One region of the Agrobacterium sp. 16-172Ci genome, then DNA from elsewhere that is predicted to be linked to it. Evidence: predicted binding sites of a transcription regulator. Region 1 holds the regulator's gene; each other region holds the start of a gene.

Region 1 (7,442 bases):
TTGTGTTCCTGGTTCATGGACACCCAGGTATCGGTGACGACGCAGTCCGCACCCGCAACGGCCTTGTCGGCGTCGTGGCACAGCATGATCTCGCCGCCATTGTTGCGCGCCCAGTTCAGGAACTTATCATGCGGTTCGGAGCCCATCGGCACGGCCATCGTCATGCGGTAACCGAAACGGGCCGAGCCCTCCACGAAGGAATGCAGGACGTTATTACCGTCACCCGTCCATGCAATGGTCTTGCCTTTGACCGGGCCGCGATGTTCCTCGAAGGTCATGATATCCGCCATGATCTGGCAGGGATGCGTGTCGTCCGTCAGGGCGTTGATGACCGGCACGGTCGCGTGTTCGGCAAGCTCCAGCAGGCGCGAATGTTCCGTCGTGCGGATCATGATGGCGTCGACGTAACGCGACAGCACCTTGGCCGTATCGCCGATCGTTTCGGCGCGACCGAGCTGCATTTCCGTACCGGAGAGGAAAAGCGTCTCGCCGCCGAGCTGACGCATGCCGACATCGAAGGAGACGCGGGTGCGGGTGGAAGGCTTTTCGAAGATCATTGCCAGCATCTTGCCGGCAAGCGGCTTTTCCGCCGTTCCGGCCTTTGTGGCCGCCTTGCGTGCGCGGGCATCGTCGAGAATTGCCCGCAGGTCCTGCGAGCTGACGGCCGACAGGTCAAGAAAATGTTTAGGTGAAGCCATTTCAAACTGTCCCATGCTCGCGAGCCTCGGGGAAGAGGCCCGCCCTTTATTGTTTCCTCAGGCGATTTTTGCCTGTTTCGCTGTCAGGGAAGCGGCGGCCGCTTCCACGCGTGACAGACCCTCGCGGGCCTCTTCCGCCGTGGTGACGAGCGGCGGCAGGAGACGGATGACGTTGTCTCCCGCCGGCACACCCAGCAGATGCTCGGCGCGCATGGCCTGCAACAGCTCGCCCGATGGAACCTTGGCCTTGATGCCGAGAAGCAGGCCTTCGCCACGGATTTCCTCGATAACGTCAGGATAACGATCCTTCAGCGAAGCAAGGCCCTGGCGGAAGACCAGCGCGACATCACGAACCTTTTCCAGAAAGCCCTCGGAGAGGACGACATCGAGCACGGCGTTGCCGACAGCCATGGCCAGCGGGTTGCCGCCATAGGTGGTGCCATGCACGCCCGCCGTCATGCCGGAAGCGGCATCCGCCGTCGCAAGGCAGGCGCCGAGCGGGAAACCGCCGCCGATACCCTTGGCAACCGCCATGATATCCGGTGCAACGCCCGTCTGCTCATAGGCAAAGAGCTTGCCCGTACGGCCAACGCCGGTCTGGACCTCATCAAAAATCAGCAGCATGCCATGCTCATCGCAAAGCGACCGCAGCAGCTGCAGGAATTCCTTGGCTGGTGCGCGAATGCCACCCTCGCCCTGAATGGGCTCGATCAGAAGCGCGGCCGTCTCGGCCGTGATGGCGGCTTTCAGCGCATCGACGTCACCGAAGGGCACCTGATCGAAACCTTCGACCTTGGGGCCGAAACCTTCGAGATATTTCTGCTGGCCGCCGGCGGCAATCGTCGCCAGCGTGCGGCCATGGAAGGCGCCTTCGAAAGTGATAATCCGGAACTTTTCCGGATGCCCCTTGGAATAATGATAACGGCGCGCGGTCTTGATCGCGCATTCCAGCGCTTCTGCGCCGGAATTGGTGAAGAAGACCTTGTCTGCGAATGTCGCTTCCGTCAGGCGCTTTGCAAGCTTTTCCTGGCCCGGCACTTCATAAAGGTTCGAGACGTGCCAGACCTTCTCGGCCTGGGTCTTGATCGCCTCCACGAGGTGCGGATGGGCGTGGCCCAGCGAGTTGACCGCGACGCCGGCTGCAAAATCCAGATATCGTTCGCCGCTTTCCGTGAACAGCCAGACGCCCTCGCCTCGCTCGAAGCGCAGGGGGGCTCTTGCAAACGTATCGAACAATGGCGCGGCGGCTTCGGCCATGGCTGTATCACTCCTTGCGCGGATGCGCTGTCAGACGGTTGTCAATAGGCTTTCGGGGTTATCCCTTGCCTGAAAATCAAAAATGCCGCCTCGCGGCGGCAGGGGCACTATTGTCACTTCGCCTGCCGATGTCAACAAAAGTCCGCGTTTCCCGGGGTTCTCAAGCCCTAGTAGGTGGCGGCGAATGAGGCCCAAGGTGTTGCCTTTCAGACTCAACTCGCCAGCAAGTTGGGGAAAACCGGAAAATCGATTCGAGATGATTCCCGCGACTCTTGCCACGGAGTCTGCGTGGCACTAGGTTAATCGCTAATTACTAGACTGCATTGCGGCGGAACTAGTCACCAAAAATCAGGCAGAAACCACGCTCGCGGCACGCCCGCGAGGCGGAGAGGGATTCTGCCGACATTATACGCGACGAGCGGAGAAGCGGCATGAACTGGACAGACGAACGGGTCGAAAAACTCAAGAAATTGTGGTCCGAGGGGCTTAGCGCCAGCCAGATAGCAGCGCAGCTGGGCGGCGTCAGCCGCAATGCCGTCATCGGCAAGGTCCATCGCCTCAACCTGCCGGGACGCGTGAAGGCCGGCGGCCCGGTTACTTCGGCGCGTTCCGCGCCCAAGCGCACTGCCGCCCCTGCCCCGCGCGCGGCGAATTTTGCGACCCGCGTCAGCGCAGCACCTGCACGCGCGTTGAACCGCTCGAGCGCGGCAACGGCGCTGCACGAGGAGATCGATATCGAGACCGCCGAAGTTCTCGATTACGTTCCCTCCAAAAATGTCGTTACGCCGATCTCCCGCCGCCTGACGCTGACGGAACTGACGGAGCGCACCTGCAAGTGGCCGGTCGGCGATCCGCTGAAGGATGATTTCCATTTCTGCGGTTGTGAAGCACTGGAATCTTCGCCCTATTGCAAGTTCCATGCAAAGCTTGCCTACCAGCCGGTAAGCGAGCGTCGCAAGGCTTGAGTGTTGCGGCACGCATTCGACACTCAAAAACTACGGGCCTTCGGGCCCGTTTTTTTGTGGCGGAATCCAAGGTGGTTCTGGAACAGAGCGCACGCTGTCTAAGAGGCGCTCCCCATCCCTGTTCTTGCGCATTCTCCGGATGTAAAACCGCGATGGGCCCCTTGCGGCAAATGCTCGGAATTTATCGGCGACGTGCCGCGCCCTTCCTCCCGACAGGTTTCACCGCGCAATCCGGCTTTCAGCAGACCTTCTATCGCTCAAAAGAACAAGGATACGCATGTGCGGAAGGTTCAAAATCGAAAGGCCCGACACCGTTCCGGTCTCGGGCCTTCTGATTTTTAGGGAATTTATCCCGAGTGAAACCATCGGTTTCGGTTTTCTCAGGCTTCCATTGAATATCCGGCGCCGCGCACGGTGCGGATGACATCCTGCATATGCGAAAAATTGAGCGCCTTGCGCAGACGTCCGACATGCACGTCGACGGTGCGCTCATCCACATAGATATCGTGACCCCACACACCATCCAGCAATTGCGAGCGGGAAAACACCCGGCCGGGAGAGGTCATCAGGAATTCCAGCAGGCGGAACTCCGTCGGGCCGAGGCGCACTTCGCGGCTCTTGCGGTGAACGCGATGGGTCTCGCGATCCAGTTCGATATCGCCGCATTTCAGCACCGAAGACAGAACCTCCGGGCGGGCGCGGCGCAGCATCGCCTTGACGCGGGCCATGAGTTCCGGTGTCGAGAACGGCTTGACGACATAATCGTCGGCGCCGGTGGCGAGGCCGCGAACCCTTTCGCTTTCCTCGCCGCGCGCCGTCAGCATGATGATGGGCAGGCGCTCGGTTTCCGGCCGCATCCTGAGCCGACGGCAAAGTTCGATACCGGAAACGCCGGGAAGCATCCAATCCAGGATAAGGAGGTCCGGAATACGTTCCTGCAGCCTGATTTCTGCCTCGTCTCCACGGGGTATCGTGTCGACGTCATATCCCTCAGCCTCGAGATTGTAACGAAGCAGGACGCTCAGCGCTTCCTCATCTTCCACAACTGCAATCTTGGGCACCATATACTAACTCCGCAAGCCGCTGCCTGTCTGTTACTCGGTCACCGAACCGAGCGTGTTGGAACTGTCGTCCTTCGGACGCTCGCCTTCCGGCTGGCTGCCGGTGGTCATGTAATAGATCGTTTCGGCGATATTGGTGGCGTGGTCGCCGATACGCTCGATGTTCTTGGCGCAGAACAGAAGATGCGTGCAGGTGGTGATGTTGCGCGGATCTTCCATCATGTAGGTCAGAAGCTCACGGAAGAGCGACGTGTACATGGCGTCGATTTCTTCGTCGCGCTCGCGAATGGCATTGGCCTTCTCGGCGGAACGCGTGGAATAGACGTCCAGCACTTCCTTGAGCTGCACCAGCGCCAGTTCCGACAGGTGTTCGATGCCACGGGCGAGCTTGCGCGGCACGCCGGTGCCGGCAACCGCGATGACGCGCTTGGCTGTGTTTTTGCCAAGGTCGCCGACGCGTTCAAGGTCAGCTGCAATACGCAGGGTGCCGATGATCTCGCGAAGGTCTGCCGCCATCGGCTGGCGTTTGGCGATGGTGACGATGGCCTTGTCGCCGATCTCGCGCTCGGCGTGGTCGAGGATCGCATCGTCGGAAATGACCTTCTGGGCGAGCGCGGCATCGGAATTGACGAGCGCGCGCACGGCGTCGGCGCACATCTGCTCCGCAAGACCGCCCATTTCGGCGATACGACGCGTAAGGAATTTCAGTTCGTCGTCATAGGCCGACAGAATATGCGAATGGGTCGTTGTCTGTGTCATGGTCTAGTCCTCCGGCTTGGCCTGCATGCGCGTACCCGGAAGCGGGCACGGCAGAAGCACCAGTCTTGTTCGGTTTCGATAAAGCGCCGGCCGGGATCAGCCGAAGCGGCCCATGATGTAATCCTGCGTGCGCTGGTCGTCCGGATTGGTGAACATCTTGTCGGTTTCGTTTTCCTCGACAAGATGACCAAGATGGAACATGGCCGTGCGCTGGGAAACACGCGCCGCCTGCTGCATGGAGTGCGTGACGATGACGATGGTGTAATTGGTGCGCAGCTCGTGGATCAATTCTTCGACCTTTGCGGTCGCGATCGGGTCGAGAGCCGAGCAGGGCTCGTCCATCAGGATCACTTCCGGGCTGACGGCAACGGCGCGTGCGATGCACAGACGCTGCTGCTGACCGCCGGAAAGACCGGTGCCGGATTCGTGCAGACGATCCTTAACCTCGTTCCAGAGACCCGCCTTCTGCAGGCTCTGCTCGACGATCTGGTCCATATCCGCCTTATTGCGGGCGAGACCATGGATGCGCGGACCGTAGGAAATGTTTTCATAGATCGACTTCGGGAAGGGGTTCGGTTTCTGGAACACCATGCCGACGCGGGCGCGCAATTCCACGACGTCAATCGCCTGATCGTAGATATCGTCGGTGTCGAGCGTGATCTTGCCGGTGACCCGGCAACCGTCGATCGTGTCGTTCATACGGTTCAGGGTACGCAGGAAGGTGGATTTGCCGCAGCCGGACGGGCCGATAAGCGCGGTCACCGTATTTTCCCGAACGTTGAGGTTCACGTCGTAAAGCGCGCGCTTTTCGCCGTAATAAACCGAAACGTCCTTGCCGATCATCTTGTATGAGACTTCATTCATTTTCTTGTCCAGCGCCTTTTCAACTGCTGCTTCCGACAACATGTTCATTGCTCAAGCTCCCTCTACCAGCGCCGTTCGAAGCGGCGACGCAACAGGATTGCGCCAACATTCATGACGATGAGGAACAAAAGCAGGATGATGATAGCGCCGGATGTCCTTTCGACAAAGGCGCGCTCGGCTTCGTTCGCCCACATGTAAATCTGCACCGGCAGGGCCGTGGACGGATCCATCGGCGTTGTCGGATAATTCGCAACGAATGCCACCATGCCGATCAAGAGCAGCGGCGCCGTTTCGCCCAGCGCATGGGCGAGACCGATGATGGTGCCGGTCAGAATGCCGGGCATGGCGAGCGGCAGCACATGGTGGAAGATCGTCTGCATCTTGGAAGCGCCGAGGCCAAGGGCGGCGGCGCGGATAGACGGCGGCACGGCTTTCAGGGCAGCGCGCGTCGCGATGATGATCGTCGGCAGGGTCATCAGCGTCAGGACGAGGCCGCCGACCAGCGAGGCCGAGCGCGGAAAGCCCATGAAGTTGATGAAGACCGAGAGGCCGAGCAGACCGTAAACAATCGAAGGAACGGCCGCGAGATTGTTGATATTCACCTCGATAAGATCCGTCAGACGGTTCTTCGGGGCGAATTCCTCGAGATAGATGGAGGCCGCAACGCCAATTGGCAATGACAGCACCAGCACGATCAGCATCATGTAGAAGGAGCCGATCAGCGCCACACCGACACCCGCCGCTTCCGGACGGCTCGACGCGCCGTTGACGAAGATGCCGGTATTGAAATGTTTGCCGAGCTGGCCACTTTCGGCGAGCTGGTTCATCCAGCCGAGTTGCTGGTTCGAGATACGGCGATTGGCTTCATCCGCCGTCAGGTCGACCTGGCCCTTGAAGGCGCTGTCGACGTCGCCAGACGCCAGCAGCGTGACAGTGCGCGTGGTGCCGATGACGGCGGGATCGGCGACGACGATATCGCGAAGCTGCGTGCGCACGCTGTCCGAGATCAAGAGGTTGACGGCGCGTAGACCGGCGCGATCGGTCGGCGCAACGCCAAGGACCTTGGCGACAGCATCGCGGGCGATGACGGGATAATTGGCCGTCATCAGCTTTGTGGGATTGGTGGCCCGCTCATTTTTCGGATCGATGATCTGTTCGGAAAACTCGACCGGAACGGTGATCATCGTCTGCTGGAAAGCGGTGTAACCCTTGGAAACCACCGAGAAAAGCAGCAGGAAGAGAAAGATGAGGCCGAAGGAAATCGCTGCCATGCCGTAGGCACGGAAGCGGCGTTCGGCGGCATAACGGCGCTTGATGCCGATATCACGGCGCGTGGCCTTGTTGACGGCGCTCGCGCCGGCTGCGGGAGAGACGATGTCGGTCATTCATATTGCTCCCGGTATTTGCGCACGATGTAAAGCGCGTAGATATTCAGGCAAAGCGTGATGGCGAAAAGCGTGATGCCGAGCGCAAAGGCAACCAGCGTCTGCGGCGAGGTGAATTCAAGGTCGCCGGTGAGCTGGCTGACGATCTTGACCGTCACCGTGGTCATGGGCTCGAAGGGATTGAGCTGCAGGCGGGCAGCAACACCGGCCGCAAGAACCACGATCATGGTTTCGCCGATGGCGCGCGAAGCCGTCATCAGCACGGCGCCGACGATGCCGGGAAGAGCGGCCGGAATAATGACCCTCTTGATCGTCTCGGAACGCGTGGCGCCAAGACCGAGCGAACCGTCACGCAGCGAGCGCGGCACAGCGGTGATGATGTCGTCCGACAGCGACGACACATAGGGGATCAGCATGATGCCCATGACGAAGCCGGCGGTGATGACGCTCTGC
Region 2 (7,442 bases), 330 kb from region 1:
TATACCGACGTCGTCAGCCTCGATTTCGAAGACCATCCCTTCGAAATCCAGCGCTTCGACAAGCCCTGCGCGCTGTGCGGTGCGGAGAATGTCTATCTGGACGAGGTGGTGCTTGATGATAAGGGCGGGCGGATGTTCGTCTGCTCCGATACCGACCATTGCGAGGACCGCCGCGCCCATGGCCACAAGGGCCACCTGCTGGCGGATGTGAAGGAGGCCGCAGAATGAGCGACGCACCGCTTCTGAAAGTCCGGGACGTTTCCAAATATTACGGTGACCGCGCCGGTTGCCGCAATGTCTCCTTCGAGCTTTACCCGGGCGAGGTGCTTGCCATCGTCGGCGAATCCGGTTCCGGCAAGACCACGCTTCTCAACTGCATTTCCACCCGGCTGATGCCGACGGCGGGCAGTGTGGAGTATCGCATGCGCGACGGTTCGGTACGTGACCTCTATCATATGGGCGAGGCCGAACGGCGTTTCCTGATGCGGACCGACTGGGGTTTCGTGCACCAGAACCCGGCGGACGGGCTGCGCATGGCGGTTTCGGCCGGCGCCAATGTCGGCGAGCGGCTGATGGCCGTCGGTAACCGGCATTACGGCAATATCCGGCAATCGGCCAGCGAATGGCTGGAACGGGTGGAAATCGGCACCGACCGCATCGACGACCAACCACGCGCCTTTTCCGGCGGCATGCGACAGCGCCTGCAGATCGCCCGCAACCTCGTCACCTCGCCGCGCCTCGTCTTCATGGACGAACCGACCGGCGGCCTCGATGTTTCCGTGCAGGCGCGCCTGCTCGATCTGGTCCGCGGTCTCGTCAACGATCTCGGTCTCGCCGTCGTCGTCGTCACCCATGATCTTGCGGTGGCGCGGCTGCTTTCCCATCGCATGATGGTGATGAAGGGCGGCGACGTCATCGAACATGGTCTGACCGACCGGGTGCTGGACGATCCGCGCGAGCCCTACACGCAATTGCTTGTTTCCTCTATTCTGCAGGTTTGATGCCATGCCGACGCCTCTTATCGTTTCGGAAGTCTTCAAAAGCTTCACCATGCATCTTCGCGACGGTATCGAATTGCCCGTTGTGCGCGATGTCAATTTCTCCGTTTGCGGCGGCGAATGTGTCGTGCTCGGGGGGGCCTCCGGCATCGGCAAAAGCTCGATCCTGAAAATGCTCTATGGCAACTATGCCATCGACAGCGGGCAGATTCTTGTTCGTCATGAGGGCCAGGTCGTCGATATCGGCAACGCCTCGCCGCGCACGATCCTCGATATCCGCCACCGCACCATCGGTTATGTCAGCCAGTTCCTGCGCACCGTGCCGCGTGTCGCTGCCATAGATGTCGTCGCCGAACCGCTTCTGGCGCGCAAGGTTGCCGCCGATGAAGCCCGCGAACACGCAGCCATGCTGCTTTCGAAGCTCAACCTGCCACGGGAACTATGGTCGCTTCCGCCCGCAACCTTCTCGGGCGGCGAGCAGCAGCGCGTGAATATCGCCCGCGGCTTCATCACCGACCATGCGATTCTGCTTCTGGACGAGCCGACGGCCTCGCTGGACGCCCTCAACCGGCGTGTCGTCGTCGATATGATCGTCGAGAAAAAACAGAAGGGCACGGCACTGCTCGGCATTTTCCATGACGAGGAGGTGCGGGAGGCCGTGGCCGACCGCATTCTGGACGTCTCACAGTTTTCTCCCAGGAAAGCAGCGGCATGAGCGTCAAGGTGGGTCTGGAACCGGTCATCCATGAGACCGCCCGTGTCAGCAACTCCGCGATCGGCCGTTATACCGAAATTTCGGAACGCTGCCGCATCGAGGAAGTCGAGATGGGCGACTACTCCTATGTCATGCAGGATGGTGCGATCTGGTGCGCTACCATCGGCAAATTCGTCAACATCGCCGCCTCCGTCCGCATCAATGCCACCAATCACCCGATGCAGCGGGCGACGCTGCATCACTTCACCTATCGTGCCAACAACTATTGGGACGATGCGGAGGATGAGACGGACTTCTTTGCCGCCCGCCGCGCCAAGCGCGTCGTCATCGGCCATGATGTATGGATCGGCCATGGTGCGACGATCCTGCCCGGCGTCACTGTGGGAAACGGCGCTGTGATCGGGGCGGGTGCAGTCGTCTCAAAAGATGTCGCGCCCTATACCATCGTCGGCGGCGTGCCCGCCCGGCTGATTAGGGAGCGCTTCCCGGCGGAACTGGGCCGGCAAATGGATAATCTGAAGTGGTGGGACTGGGATCACGCGGCATTGCGCGTCGCTCTCGACGATTTCCGCAATCTGGACGCCGAGGTTTTCGTCGCGAAATATGGCGGATGAAATCTCCTGCTGCCGAACACCTGCAAATCCCGGGGTACCCCCGGGATTTTTGTTTATGCGATCAAAAAAGACACGCGGATTTGAACGGTCTCAAGATTCCTCCCGAAAGCTTTGTCGGCGAACCCCTGGGCGTCGTATCTGCGAATTCTGTAATATTTTATTCATCAAACTGACATCCACACTTCACGCACCGCTGTTACGCCGAACCCCGTCAAAAAGAAGATTGGACGGGGAAATGAGCTTTCACCTGAAGCAAGTCACGCGCCGTTTCGGCAATCACACTGCGGTCGATTCCGTGAATGTCGAAATTCCGCAGGGCCAGATGGTCGGCGTTATCGGACGCTCGGGTGCGGGAAAATCGACGCTGCTGCGCATGATCAACCGCCTCGTCGATCCGTCCTCGGGTTCCATCCATTTCAACGACACGGAAGTTTCGGCGCTGAAGGGTGCTGCGCTTCGTAGCTGGCAGCGCGACTGCGCCATGATTTTCCAGCAGTTTAATCTGGTGCCGCGTCTCGATGTGCTCACCAATGTCATGCTCGGCCGCCTCAACCACCGCTCGACGGCGCTCAGCCTGTTCAACATCTTTACCAATGACGAGCGCCTGATGGCGATCGCCGCCCTGGAAAGGCTTGGCATCGAACATGTGGCCATGCAGGCGGCCGGCACGCTTTCCGGCGGTCAGCAGCAGCGCGTCGCCATCGCCCGCGCCCTTATGCAGTCTCCGAAGATGGTTCTGGCCGACGAGCCTATCGCTTCCCTCGACCCGCTGAACGCCAAGATCGTGATGGACGCGCTGCGCGACATCAACGAACGCGAAGGCATCACGGTCATCACCAACCTGCATACGCTGGATACGGCACGCAATTATTGCGAACGCATCATCGGCATGTCTGAGGGCCGCGTCGTCTTCGACGGAACGCCGGCAGAGCTGACGGCTGCGGCCGTCACGGAGATTTACGGAACCGATTCTCAAGGGTCCGGCATCGACGAGACCATGACCTCGACCAGCATCAATATTCCCGGCGCGCAGCTTCCCGCGCGTCCGGTGCAGCAATCTGCCGGCCCCGAACCGCTCGCTCTCGCCGGGCTCTGAGGAACCGCTCAGCATCGTTTGCGCCCGCGTCAAGGGCCGATACTTCACAACAAACTCCGGCTCGCCGGGAAACAGGAGAAAGTCCATGTTGAAGAAAGTCCTTCTTTCGGCAGTCGCGCTTGGCGTTCTGGCCGGTTCCGCCATGGCTCAGGACGTCAAGGTTCTGCGCATCGGTCTCGACGGCTCCGAAAACGAAGCCGACCAGATCCGCAACACCAAGTGCGTTGCCGATGGCCTGAAGGCCGCGACCGGCGTTGCCGAAGTTCAGGTTTTCCCGTCGCCGGACTATAACGGCGTCATCCAGGGTCTTCTCGGCGGCACCATCGACATCGCTTCCATGGGCGCGTCCTCCTACGCCAAGATCGCTCTTGCCGATCCGAAGGCCGTCGATCCGATCCTGACCACGGCCGGCGCTGACGGTTCGACCGGTTATTACACGATCATGGTTGCCCGCAAGGACAGCGGTATCAAGACGCTGGCTGACGCCAAGGGCAAGAAGATCGGCTTTGCCGACCCTGACTCCACCTCCGGCTTCCTCGTTCCGAACGTGGCTATCCCGAAGGAAACCGGTGTTCCGGTCAAGGAATACTTCTCCGAAACCGGCTTCGGCGGCGGCCATGAGAACCTCGTTCTCGCCGTTCTCGACAAGAAGTTCGATGTCGGCACCACCTTCGGTTCGGGAGTCGGCAAGTGGGAAGAAGGCTACACCGCCGGCAACCTCTACCAGATGGTCAAGAAGGGCAACCTCGACATGGACGATATCGTCGAAGTCTGGAAGTCGCCCCTGATCCCGAACGGCCCGCTGATGGTTACGAACAAGCTCGGCGACGCGATGAAGCAGAAGGTCGAAGACTTCTTCATGGAACTGCCGAAGAAGGACCTCGCCTGCTTCCAGGGTTTCACCCAGGGCAAGAACACCGCCTACATCAAGGTCGATCCGTCCTTCTACCAGACGATCATCGACGCCCGTAAGTCCGTTATCGGCGGCTGATCTGCGATCATACCCGGAAGCGGCGGTGCCTTGCGGCGCCGCCGCTTTTGCCAATAAAGGAAAAGCGGCATGGCGACCACACTGCATCATGGCACCCTCTCCTCCAAGGGATTGAGCGCATCGTCCCAGACGGTCATGCGTCATTATCAACAGCAGCTTGCGACAAGACGGATCTATACCGTTATTTCGCTTGTGATCTTCCTCGTCATCCTCGCCGCTTCCCTGAATTTTGCCAACGCGGCCAATTCTGGTAAATTCTTCGAGCGCCTGCCCTATTTCTTCGACTTCATGAAAACCTTCGTGCCGGACAGCCCGCTTGAAATTTTCCGGGCGATGTTCGACCTGCCGTCGCCCTATGCGGACGGTTCGCTGAAATATAATTACGTTGCGGATCGTGTTTACATCACTGACAGCTTCTACATCCCGCATTTCATCTATCAGCTGATCATCACGCTCAACATCGCGATGGTTTCGACAATCATCGGCACCAGTTTTGCCTTCGTGCTGTGCTTTTTTGCCTCCACAAATCTCGTCGGTGCCGGCCTCGTGCGCTGGGTGGTGCGCCGGGTCATGGAAGTCCTGCGCGCCTTTCCGGAAATCGTCGTCGCCGGGTTGCTCACCGCCATCCTGTCGATCGGCCCGATCGCCGCGATCATCGCGATTTCAGTCCACACGATCGGCGCTCTGGGCAAGCTGTTCTTCGAAGTGGTGGAAAATGCCGACATGAAGCCGGATGAAGGCTTGCGCGCCGCCGGCGCCAACTGGCTGGAACGAGTGCGCTTCGCCATCGTGCCGCAAGTTCTGCCCAATTTCGTCTCTTACGCGCTGCTGCGCGCCGAAATCAACGTGCGCGCCTCCACCATCATCGGTGCCGTGGGCGGCGGCGGTATCGGCGAGGTCTTCCGCCTGTCGATCGGTAACGATCATGCGTCGAAGACCTATGCCATCATCATCCTTCTGCTGATCACCATCATCGCCGTCGACCAGTTTTCCGGCTGGCTGCGCCGCAGGCTGATCGGTCATCAATCCTTCGAATTCGGACGGGGAGCGGCCTGATGTCGTCCAGCTTCATTCTCAACACCGCCGACCGCGAGAGATTGACGGCCGCGCATCCGCACGTGTTCAATCGCGGTTTCATGCAGCGATATGGTCTGCTCGTCGGCCTTCTCGCCGTCACCGTCTATCTCATCGGCTGCTTTTTCTTCTTCAATGTCGGCCCGGCCTTCATGCAGGGCCGGTGGGATCGTGCCTCGAGCTATATTCAGGACTGGTATTCCTGGCGTGCCCAGCCGCGCCTGCGTTTCGAAGACGGCAAGGTTGAGCCGCAATGGTCCAGCCGCGGGCAATATCCGGTCGATGCAAAGATCGACTGGCTGCAGCCCCTGCCGGGTGGCGGCTACAGCGTCGTTTATGCGGGCATGGAAAACCGCCTCGACGTGACCCCGACCCGGGTGGATGTCTATGTCGACGGCAAGAATTATCCCGTCATCATCAATGGAGAACAGGCCCGGGCATCCGACGACGTGCCGCAGGAAATCCAGCAGGACGGCAACAAGGTTCTCGTGCATTTTGGTTTTGCCGGACAGGCGGAAATCCGCACCAGTCAGGTCTATGTCCAGCGTCGGTTCCTCGGATGGGCGAATTTCCTGTTCGACACCAAATCGGAATTCTGGGGCAAGGGCTATGGCGAACTCGCCGCTCTCGCGCTGTGGGGAGAAAGGCTCGATCCCGAGCGCTCCAATATCGGCCACATGGTGGATGATTTCCTCGACAACAGCGTCTGGCAACATGCCGATATTCTTTCCAAGCTGATGCAGACGCTGGTCATGGCCTTTGTGGGCACGCTGTTCGGCACGCTCGTCGCCCTGCCGCTCGCCTTCATCGCCGCGCGCAACATCACCGCCAACAAGGCTGCGAACTGGGGCATGAAGCGGCTATTCGACTTCCTGCGTTCCATCGACATGCTGATCTGGGCGCTGTTCTTCACCCGCAGCTTCGGCCCCGGACCGATCCCCGGCATTGCCGCGATCTTCTTTACCGACACCGGAGCGCTCGGCAAGGTCTATGCCGAGGCGCTGGAAAATGTCGACGACAAGCAGCGCGAGGGTGTCAAATCTGTTGGCGCTTCCCCGATTGCGGTCAACCGCTTCGGTGTGCTGCCGCAGGTCCTGCCGGTCTTCATTTCGCAGTCACTCTATTTCTGGGAAAGCAATACCCGCTCCGCCACCATCATCGGCGCGGTGGGCGCGGGCGGCATCGGTCTGAAACTGCTGGAAGCGATGGGCACCAATGCCGACTGGGACAAGGTCGCCTATATGGTCCTGCTTATCCTCCTCGTCGTTTTCCTGTTCGACCACATCTCCAATTCGCTGCGTTCACGCCTGATCGGCAAAACACAACACTAGGTCTGAGGGAATGAAATGGCGAACGTCGTAACGATGTTCGTCATCTTCGCCAGACACTCGCGCTGTCCCGATTTATGCCGGCCCCATCCCGTCATCATGTCCGCCTGTGTCTTCAGCACATTCGGAAGGGTTACCGCATTTCCAATGCGCTTTTTTCCTTCGGCATCATCATTCTGTCACGGAAACCAATTACCTCGCACTCCTGACCTTGCGGGAAGCTGGCGAGTCACGCCAAATAGCTTCTCATCCCTGGTCTCCCATGACACTGAAGAGTGCTTGCCGTGCGCTATGCCATCTATTTTTCTCCGGCTAAAGATCACCCGCTGACTGAGGCAGCGTCACGCTGGCTGGGCCGCAACGCATTTTCCGGCACGCTGCATGACGACCACGACGACTATGCCGAGATCACGGAGGAGCCGCGCCGTTACGGTTTCCACGCGACCCTGAAGGCTCCTTTCGAGCTTGCCGAAAAATACAGCGAAGCGGAGCTGCTCACGGCCTTCGAAGATTTCGCGGCCAGCCAGTCCACCTTCGAAATTCCACGTGTCATCGTCGGTGCGCTCGGGCCCTTTTTCGCACTGGTCCCGGACCGCACCTATCAGCCACTGCAGGATTTTGCCGCC
Region 3 (7,442 bases), on a different contig from region 1:
AGGCGGCCTGCGCCAGCTCGGCAACCTTGGCTTCAGCGGCAGCCACAGCCTTTTCGACGGCTTCCGGACCGAATGCCAGGCCTTCGACATAGATGACTTCCACATCGGTCATGCCCATGAAGCCGAGAACGGTCTTCAGGTAAGGAACGGCATGGTTCATCGAGACCGCCGGGCCTTCGGAGTAAACGCCGGCCGCAGCCAGAACGATGTAGACCTTCTTGCCAGTGGCGAGGCCGACCGGGCCGGTTTCGGTGTATTTGAAGGTCTGGCCGGCGCGGGCGACATTGTCGATCCACGACTTCAGGCCGGAATAAATGTTGAAATTGATAAGGCCGGTGCCGATGACGACGGTGTCGGCGGCGAGAAGCTCGGTCACCAGCTTGTCGGAATAATCGGCGGCAACCGCTTCTTCGGCGGTGCGCTGGTCGGGCGCCTTGCGGATGGCGGCGGTCTTGACGGTGTCGAGATGCGGGATCGGGTCAGCAGCGAGATCGCGGTGGACAAGGGTGTTGGAAGCCGACTTGGCCTTCAGCTTGTTTGCGAGTTCACCGGCAAACTTGTTGGAAACCGATTCGTCGCCACGCGGGCTGGAGGTGATGAGAAGAATGTTGGACATGGTCTTTCCTTGCATATGCGATGAATTGACGGGCGCCTTGGGAGGGCGGGAGAGCACGATGCCCTTCCTTTGCGCTCTATATGAAAAATTACTGCCATCAAGAAAACTGTGATAATGTGGAAGCAATCTATCGATGAAATGGATGGGACATGGACGCGAACCCGACCCTCGATCAATTGCAGGTGTTTTTGACGGTTGCCGAGACCGGCAGTTTTTCCGCCGCGTCACGGGCGCTCAATCGCGCCCAGTCGGTGGTCAGCTACACCATCGCCAATCTCGAGGCGCAGCTTGAAGTGACGCTGTTCGAGCGCAGCGGCGTGCGTCAGCCGAAGCTGACGGATGAAGGCCGCGCCATGCTGGAGGATGCAAGGCGCATCGTCGCCGGCCTGCAGGAGATGCGCGCCCGCGCCAAGGGGCTGAAGCAGGGGCTTGAGGCGGAACTCTCGGTCGCCATCAGCACCATGGTGCCGGCGGAGGCCATGGTGGCCGTGCTGCGGGATTTTCGCCAGCAATTCCCAACCGTCACCCTCAGCCTCAATGTCGGCGAGCTGGGCATGGTCATGGAGATGGTGCTCTCCCGCAAGGCAGGTATCGGCATTGGCGGGGCGATGCTGCGCCAGGACGACGAACTCGTCGTCGAAAAGGTCGGCCATTCCTTCATGTTGCCGGTCGTCGCGTCGGATCACCCGCTGGCGCAGATCGAGCGGCCGCTGGGTCTTGCCGATGTGCGCGAGGAGGTTCAGCTTGTCGTAACCGATGCATCCGGCCTGACCAAGGGCCGCGATTTCAATGTGCTTTCTTACAAGACATGGCGGGTCAGCGACATCGCCACAAAATACCAGCTCATCAAGGGCGGTCTGGGCTGGGGCGGCCTGCCCGCATCGATCGTTCGTAACGACATCACCAATGGCAGCCTCAAGGCGCTTGAACTCGAGGCCTATGAACAGGGCGAATATCCGCTCTTTGCGCTGCGGCGGGTCGATTCACCCGCCGGCCCCGCCGGCCAATGGCTTGCCGAAGCATTTCAGCAACGCCTCTCTGCCTGCCCGAACCACAAGGATTTCAACGGGATGCTTGCGGCACACAAGCAGAGGAGCATTTCTGTCGCCGCTGAGTGACATTGTCTAACTATGTCTGGACCGAGCGGGGCCACCTTTTCCAAGGCGGGGAGAAGAAACGCGCGGCAACCTCGGCGCTATGCCAGCAAGGCCAATTGACGTGGGCGGGTCGCCTGCCTATACCTAAACCACGGTCAGCAGTTCACCGAGGCATCGCCGTCCCGCAAGGGAAGCTAAACCTGCATTCTTAAAGTTTGACAGCACTTATCCCGTGCCATGTCGGAAGCCGGCGATCAGCGACACCTTTTCGGAATGGCACTTGAGGGTAAGTCATGCCACGTTCGATCCTTTCCATTGATATCGCAGACCTCTCGACTTTCGCCAAATCCGTCCGCGAACAGATCGGCAGGCTGGACCGAAAGCCAAGCCATGTAGAGATGCTCAATCTTCTGAGCCGGGCTGCCGGGTTCCGAAATTTCCAGCATTTGCGAGCCTCGCGCGAGCCATCCGATGACAGCGGACCATCCCGGCCAGAGATGCTGCCGGCAGCCAATGAGGGCAGGGTGCTGAAGACCGTTCGTGTCTTCGACGCTGCCGGCCGGCTGATGCAATGGCCGGCCCGCCGCGCGCAGCAGGAACTGTGCCTCTGGTATCTATGGGCGAAAATTCCCGCCGGGCGGGGCTTTTCCGAGCGCGAATTCAGCAGCTTTCTGGATAGTCTGCACCTGTTCGGGGATGCGGCCATGCTGAGGCGCGACATGGTCGGCCTGAGGCTTATCCGCCGCAACCGCGATGGCAGCGATTATCGGCGCATAGAGCAGAAACCGCCATTGGAACTGCCGCTTCTGCTGCGAGCGCTCGGTGGACGCGATTGAGGGGATAGCCCTCGGTAGTGCCGATAGTTTCGACCAAACTCGGCGTTATCCTCGGGCTTGTCCCGAGGATCTGCTACGGATTGATTTAATTCGACGTGGTTAGATCCTTGGGACAAGCCCAAGGATGACGGCAGAGCTTCCCCCTGCCGCCAACAGCCGAAAGGCCGCAGCCCTCAAAGAACCAGACGGAACTTCGCGAAACCTTCCGCGCCGTCCCCGGCATCCTCGATCTTTGCGCCCTTGATATCGGCCGCGTAGTGGCGGCCCCTGGGGCCGGTTTCGAAGATCGCCGTGGTATTGGCCACCGGCGCGAAGGACCAGTTGGCATCCGCAGACGGGTTGATGGTGCCCTGATCGATGATATAGCGCACGATCACGTCGCGGTTGGTATCGGGGGCCACGAAGATCACCTTGTCGCCGGCGATATCGGGGAATTTACCGCCGCCGCTGGCGCGGTAATTATTGGTCGCCACCACGAATTTCTGCTCGGGATCGATCGGCTTGCCTTCAAATTGCAGGTTGACGATGCGGTTGCTGTCCGGGTTGATGGCCTTGCCATCCTTGTCGAATTTCGCCGGTTTGGAAATGTCGATCTGATAGGTCACGCCGTCGATGACATCGAAATTATAGGACGGGAAATCCGCATTCAGCAGCGGCGCATCCTTTGCGCCGGCCTCGACCGTATTGAACATGCCGGCCGACATTTCCAGCCAGTTCTTTACCTGCGCACCGTTGATCAGCACCGCCTGCACCGTGTTGGGGTAGAGGTAGAGATCGGCGACGTTCTTGATGGCGATGTCACCGGCGGGGACATCGGTATAATAATCCGCACCGCCGCGACCGCCGGACTTGAAGGGGGCTGCCGCCGAAAGCACGGGCAGATCCTTATATTGCCCTTCCTTCAGCATGTCCTTGATGTACCAGGTCTGGGCATTGGAGACGATCTGTACGGAAGGATCGTCGGCCACCAGCGCGAAATAGGAATAGAGCGGCGCGGAGGTCTTGCCGACGGGACGGCGCACATAGGCGAGGGCCGCCTCGTGATCGGCCTTGGCGGCGGCGAGAACTTCCGCCTTGTCCGTGAAATCGGCGACGACCTTGCGGTTTTCGTCGCGGTGGTAGATCGGCCGGGCTTCGGAGGTGAAGTCGACGATCTTCCAGCTCTTGCCGTCCTTTTCGAGCAGCAGGTCGATGAGGCCCATATGCGAGCCCCAGAAACCGGCCATTACCGCCGGCTTGCCCATCAGCGTGCCCTTGACGGCATCCGCACCCTCAATGCCGTCCCAGGTCTTCGGACCGGGGAAGACCAGATGCTGGTGGCCGGTGAAGATCGCGTCGATGCCTTCGACACCCGCCAGATAAAGCGAGGCGTTTTCCATGCGCTCGGTCTGGCCCTTGCCGTCGATACCGGAATGGGAAAGGGCGATGACGATATCCGCACCTTCCTCCTTCATGACTGGAACCCAGGCTTTTGCCGCCTCGACGATATCGCGCGTCTGCGCCTTGCCCTCGAGGTTCTTGGAATCCCACATCATGATCTGCGGCGGCACGAAGCCGATGATGCCGACCTTGACAGGGCTCGTCACGCCGCCGCCGTCGCGGATCTGCTTTTCCAGAATGACATAGGGCTTGAAAAACAGCTCGTCGTTCTTCGGATCGGAAGCAAGCTGGCCCTTGGTGAGGTTGGCGCAGACGTAAGGGAAACCCGCACCCGCCAGCGTGTTCGACATATAGTCGAGACCGTAATTGAATTCGTGGTTGCCGAGCGTGCCGCAATCGTAACCCAGCACGTTCATGGCGTTGATCACGGGGTGCTTGTCGCCGGCCTTCATGCCGCGCTCATAGGCGATATAGTCGCCGAGCGGGTTGCCCTGCAGGAAGTCGCCATTGTCCACCAGCATCGAGTTTCCGGCTTCGGCGCGGATGGTGTCTATGATCGAGGCCGTGCGCGCCAGTCCCATCGTGTCGTTCGGCTTGTCGGCGTAATAATCATAGGGAAAGACGTGAACATGGATATCGGTCGTTTCCATGATGCGCAGATGCGCCTGGTTGGCCGCCGCACGCGCAGCAAAAGGGTGCAGCATCACCAGCGCCGAGGAGGCTGCGATGCCGCCCAGAAGCGAACGCCGGGTAATGGGGTGGAGAGCGAGAAGCGACGACATGGGAACTCCTTCGGATGAAGCTTGCTCTGTCTTGAAAAAATGACAGGGTAGAAGCAATCGCAGAGGAGTCCATCACCAAAATGACAGGCCCGTGACAGATGGACCGGTTTTCAACCGTTTGATAAATTTTTTATCACGGGCGTGCGGCGCAGGTGTCGCCGCACCGGAGAATGCGCATCCTACGTTCTTTGCATTGCTGCGCTTTAGATCAGCGGGCCAGCGTCGGTTTCACTTCTTCGTGGAAGAAGCGGAAATAGGAGGAAAGCTGCGCCAGCGTGTTGGTGGAAAGCTTGAGCTGCAGGCCGAGGCGGTTCATGTGCTGCCATTGCACGACGCCCTCGATGAAGCCGAGATCCTCACTCTGCACCTTGACCCGGCTGCCCTTGGCGGCGGCGAAAGGTCCATCCAGCTCGAGCGCCATTCCGGTGGCGGAAAGATCGACCACACGCCCTCTGGTCGACTGGCTGAAATAATGCACGGTCGCAAAAATCCTGGTCTTGCTGCGGGGCGCGGTCCGGGTCGCCATATTAAGGTTGTTTGTCATTTTGCTGCTCAAATCAATTGTTTCCGATACCTGCATCATGGCGCGAAAAACTTGAGAGCCGTTTAGTTCTTCTCTTAAAATTGCATGTAATTGCCGATTATGCTGTGTCGATACGGCACTGATAGCAATTATTGCGGGCGGAGCGCACATGCACATAAGCGACATCCGCGCGCTCCAGAAGGTGCCGCGCGCGCGAAACGATCTCGCCTGTGGCCGTCACCGCGCCGGTGCCGTAGACGATGCGGCCATCGGCTCCATAACCGCGCACGATATAATCGGGGCTGTCCAGCATCGGCGGAATGGCCTGCGTCTGCGGATAGCGCTCACAGGCGTCGGCATGCAGAAACACCGGGCCTGTTTCCGCATAGGGCTGCAGCGAGGGAAAGGGCCGGTAGGCGAGGATCAGCATCCCTTCGCCTTCCCCGATCTGGGAAAGGCAGTGGCGGCAGGGCATGCCGCCGGGAGAAACGGCTCTCTCCGGCGGATTGCCATAGGCGTCGGCGGCTCCCGCCCGGTAGGCTTCGGCTTCCTTAGCCGGCATTGCAGTGAAAACGAGATCGGTCATGACGGAGACCTCCTGGGTTGGGTTCGGCGTTGCTTCTTTGCAGCTATGGTCCCGAAACGGATCACTATCCACCCGATTCTTGACAGGCGATGCAACCAGCCCATTGCGTGACTCGTTAGCTTCGGGAATCAGTGACGCTCCTCGTTCCCGGAAGGTCTGATTTTATGTTCCGTCGTTTTCTGGCCGCCGTTCCGCTGGCTTTCGTTTCATTGACGGCTCCGCTTGAGGCCGAGGCGCAGGTCGCTTCCGGTCTCGATGGCCTGTCCGACGAACAGCTTCAGCAGGCGGTCAATTTCGTCATCGGCAATGCGATCTTCTCGCTTTATCACGAGGGCGCGCGCATGCTGATCTCGGATTTCGGAACGGCGGACACGGCAAGTGTGCAGGCGCCGGCCGATCAACTGGCTGGCACGCTCATCCTCCAGGCCAACGAGGAATGGCTCGACACCGCGCTCGTCAATGCCACGGACAGCTGGTATCTGGCGCGTGAGGCGGAGACCTTGCCTGAGCATGAAGCCCCGGTCTTCTCCGCGCTGGTGCCCGACAGGAGCCGAGATCGCAACATGGCCTGCCTGATGGTCGGCCGTGACAAGGACGGTTATGGCGATCTGGCCGCCATGATGGGGCTCAACAATGCCGAATTCGACAAATGCGCCGCCGCCTATCCGGGCGTTGCTTCGGCCTGGGAGAATTTTCTGAGCCCCCACCGCAGCCAGACCCCTTCCAGATTCTCCGTCAGCTACGTGCCGCCGCGCGACCCGGAGCTTGAGCCCTACGCCATCATGATCAAGGAATCGAAGGTTCTCGATCTCATCAGCCGCAGTTTTAGCGGCTATGGCTTGAAGGGGGACGTCAGGCTGACGGCCAAGTCCTGCGGCCGTCCCGACGTCTACTGGTCGGCGGAAAAGCGCGAGATCACCTATTGCTATGAACTCGGCAAGTTCCAGGCGGAACTGATTGCCGATCACCTGTTAAACACCGTCACGGAAGACAAGGGCGCTGCCGGCGGGCAAATCCCGACGGCCGCCGCTAATCTGGAACGGGAAATCTGAAGCCGGATTGCCGAACGCTGGCAATCTGGCTTCCCGATATGGGAGGAGAGTGCCGTGCCAAAGGTTGTCGTTCGCAATTTCGCCATCTCGCTTGACGGATACGGCGCGGGCCCAGACCAGAGCCTGCAGAACCCGCTGGGTGTGAACGGCGAGGAGCTGCACCAATGGGCTTTCAAGACCCGCACCTTTCATCGCATGTTCGGCAAGGACGGCGGCTCGACCGGGACGGACGAGGATTTTTCCGAAAAGAGCTTCGAAAATATCGGCGCCTGGATTTTAGGGCGCAACATGTTCGGGCCGGTGCGCGGCGCATGGCCGGATGAAAACTGGAAGGGCTGGTGGGGCGAAGAGCCGCCATATCACGTTCCAGTTTTCGTCATGACGCACCATGCGCGCCCGTCCTTCGAGATGAAGGGCGGCACCGTATTCCATTTCGTGACCGACGGTATCGAGGCGGCGCTCGACATGGCGCTGAAGGCGGCAAATGGAAGGGATGTCCGCATCGGCGGCGGCGTTTCGACCATCCGGCAATATATGGCGGCGGGCATGATCGATGAGCTGCATCTGGCG

The links. The regulator PhoB, encoded in region 1, activates phosphate uptake and scavenging genes when phosphate is short. The targets are predictions, from matches to a motif close to TGTCATNNANCTGTCAT.
Region 2: the regulator PhoB is predicted to act here: its motif matches at 2,487-2,503, upstream of phnC (phosphonate ABC transporter ATP-binding protein).
Region 3: the regulator PhoB is predicted to act here: its motif matches at 4,792-4,808, upstream of ACQZ40_RS05760 (bifunctional 2',3'-cyclic-nucleotide 2'-phosphodiesterase/3'-nucleotidase).

The regions. Positions count from the first base shown of each region.
Region 1 is NZ_JBNWBW010000001.1:408,121-415,562, reverse strand. It holds gene argF (ornithine carbamoyltransferase) at 1-698, opposite strand, end outside; gene ACQZ40_RS02095 (aspartate aminotransferase family protein) at 756-1,955, opposite strand; gene ACQZ40_RS02090 (GcrA family cell cycle regulator) at 2,387-2,920, shown strand; gene phoB (phosphate regulon transcriptional regulator PhoB) at 3,301-3,984, opposite strand; gene phoU (phosphate signaling complex protein PhoU) at 4,015-4,740, opposite strand; gene pstB (phosphate ABC transporter ATP-binding protein PstB) at 4,837-5,652, opposite strand; gene pstA (phosphate ABC transporter permease PstA) at 5,667-6,989, opposite strand; gene pstC (phosphate ABC transporter permease subunit PstC) at 6,986-7,442, opposite strand, start outside.
Region 2 is NZ_JBNWBW010000001.1:77,318-84,759, reverse strand. It holds gene ACQZ40_RS00405 (alpha-D-ribose 1-methylphosphonate 5-phosphate C-P-lyase PhnJ) at 1-228, shown strand, start outside; gene phnK (phosphonate C-P lyase system protein PhnK) at 225-1,001, shown strand; gene phnL (phosphonate C-P lyase system protein PhnL) at 1,006-1,713, shown strand; gene ACQZ40_RS00390 (transferase hexapeptide repeat family protein) at 1,710-2,327, shown strand; gene phnC (phosphonate ABC transporter ATP-binding protein) at 2,563-3,423, shown strand; gene phnD (phosphonate ABC transporter substrate-binding protein) at 3,509-4,414, shown strand; gene phnE (phosphonate ABC transporter, permease protein PhnE) at 4,484-5,470, shown strand; gene phnE (phosphonate ABC transporter, permease protein PhnE) at 5,470-6,819, shown strand; gene ACQZ40_RS00365 (DUF1045 domain-containing protein) at 7,092-7,442, shown strand, end outside.
Region 3 is NZ_JBNWBW010000003.1:199,146-206,587, reverse strand. It holds gene ACQZ40_RS05775 (FMN-dependent NADH-azoreductase) at 1-616, opposite strand, end outside; gene ACQZ40_RS05770 (LysR family transcriptional regulator) at 766-1,734, shown strand; gene ACQZ40_RS05765 (DUF2087 domain-containing protein) at 2,007-2,549, shown strand; gene ACQZ40_RS05760 (bifunctional 2',3'-cyclic-nucleotide 2'-phosphodiesterase/3'-nucleotidase) at 2,723-4,711, opposite strand; gene ACQZ40_RS05755 (PilZ domain-containing protein) at 4,920-5,255, opposite strand; gene ACQZ40_RS05750 (DUF1203 domain-containing protein) at 5,353-5,820, opposite strand; gene ACQZ40_RS05745 (DUF4344 domain-containing metallopeptidase) at 5,985-6,872, shown strand; gene ACQZ40_RS05740 (dihydrofolate reductase family protein) at 6,927-7,442, shown strand, end outside.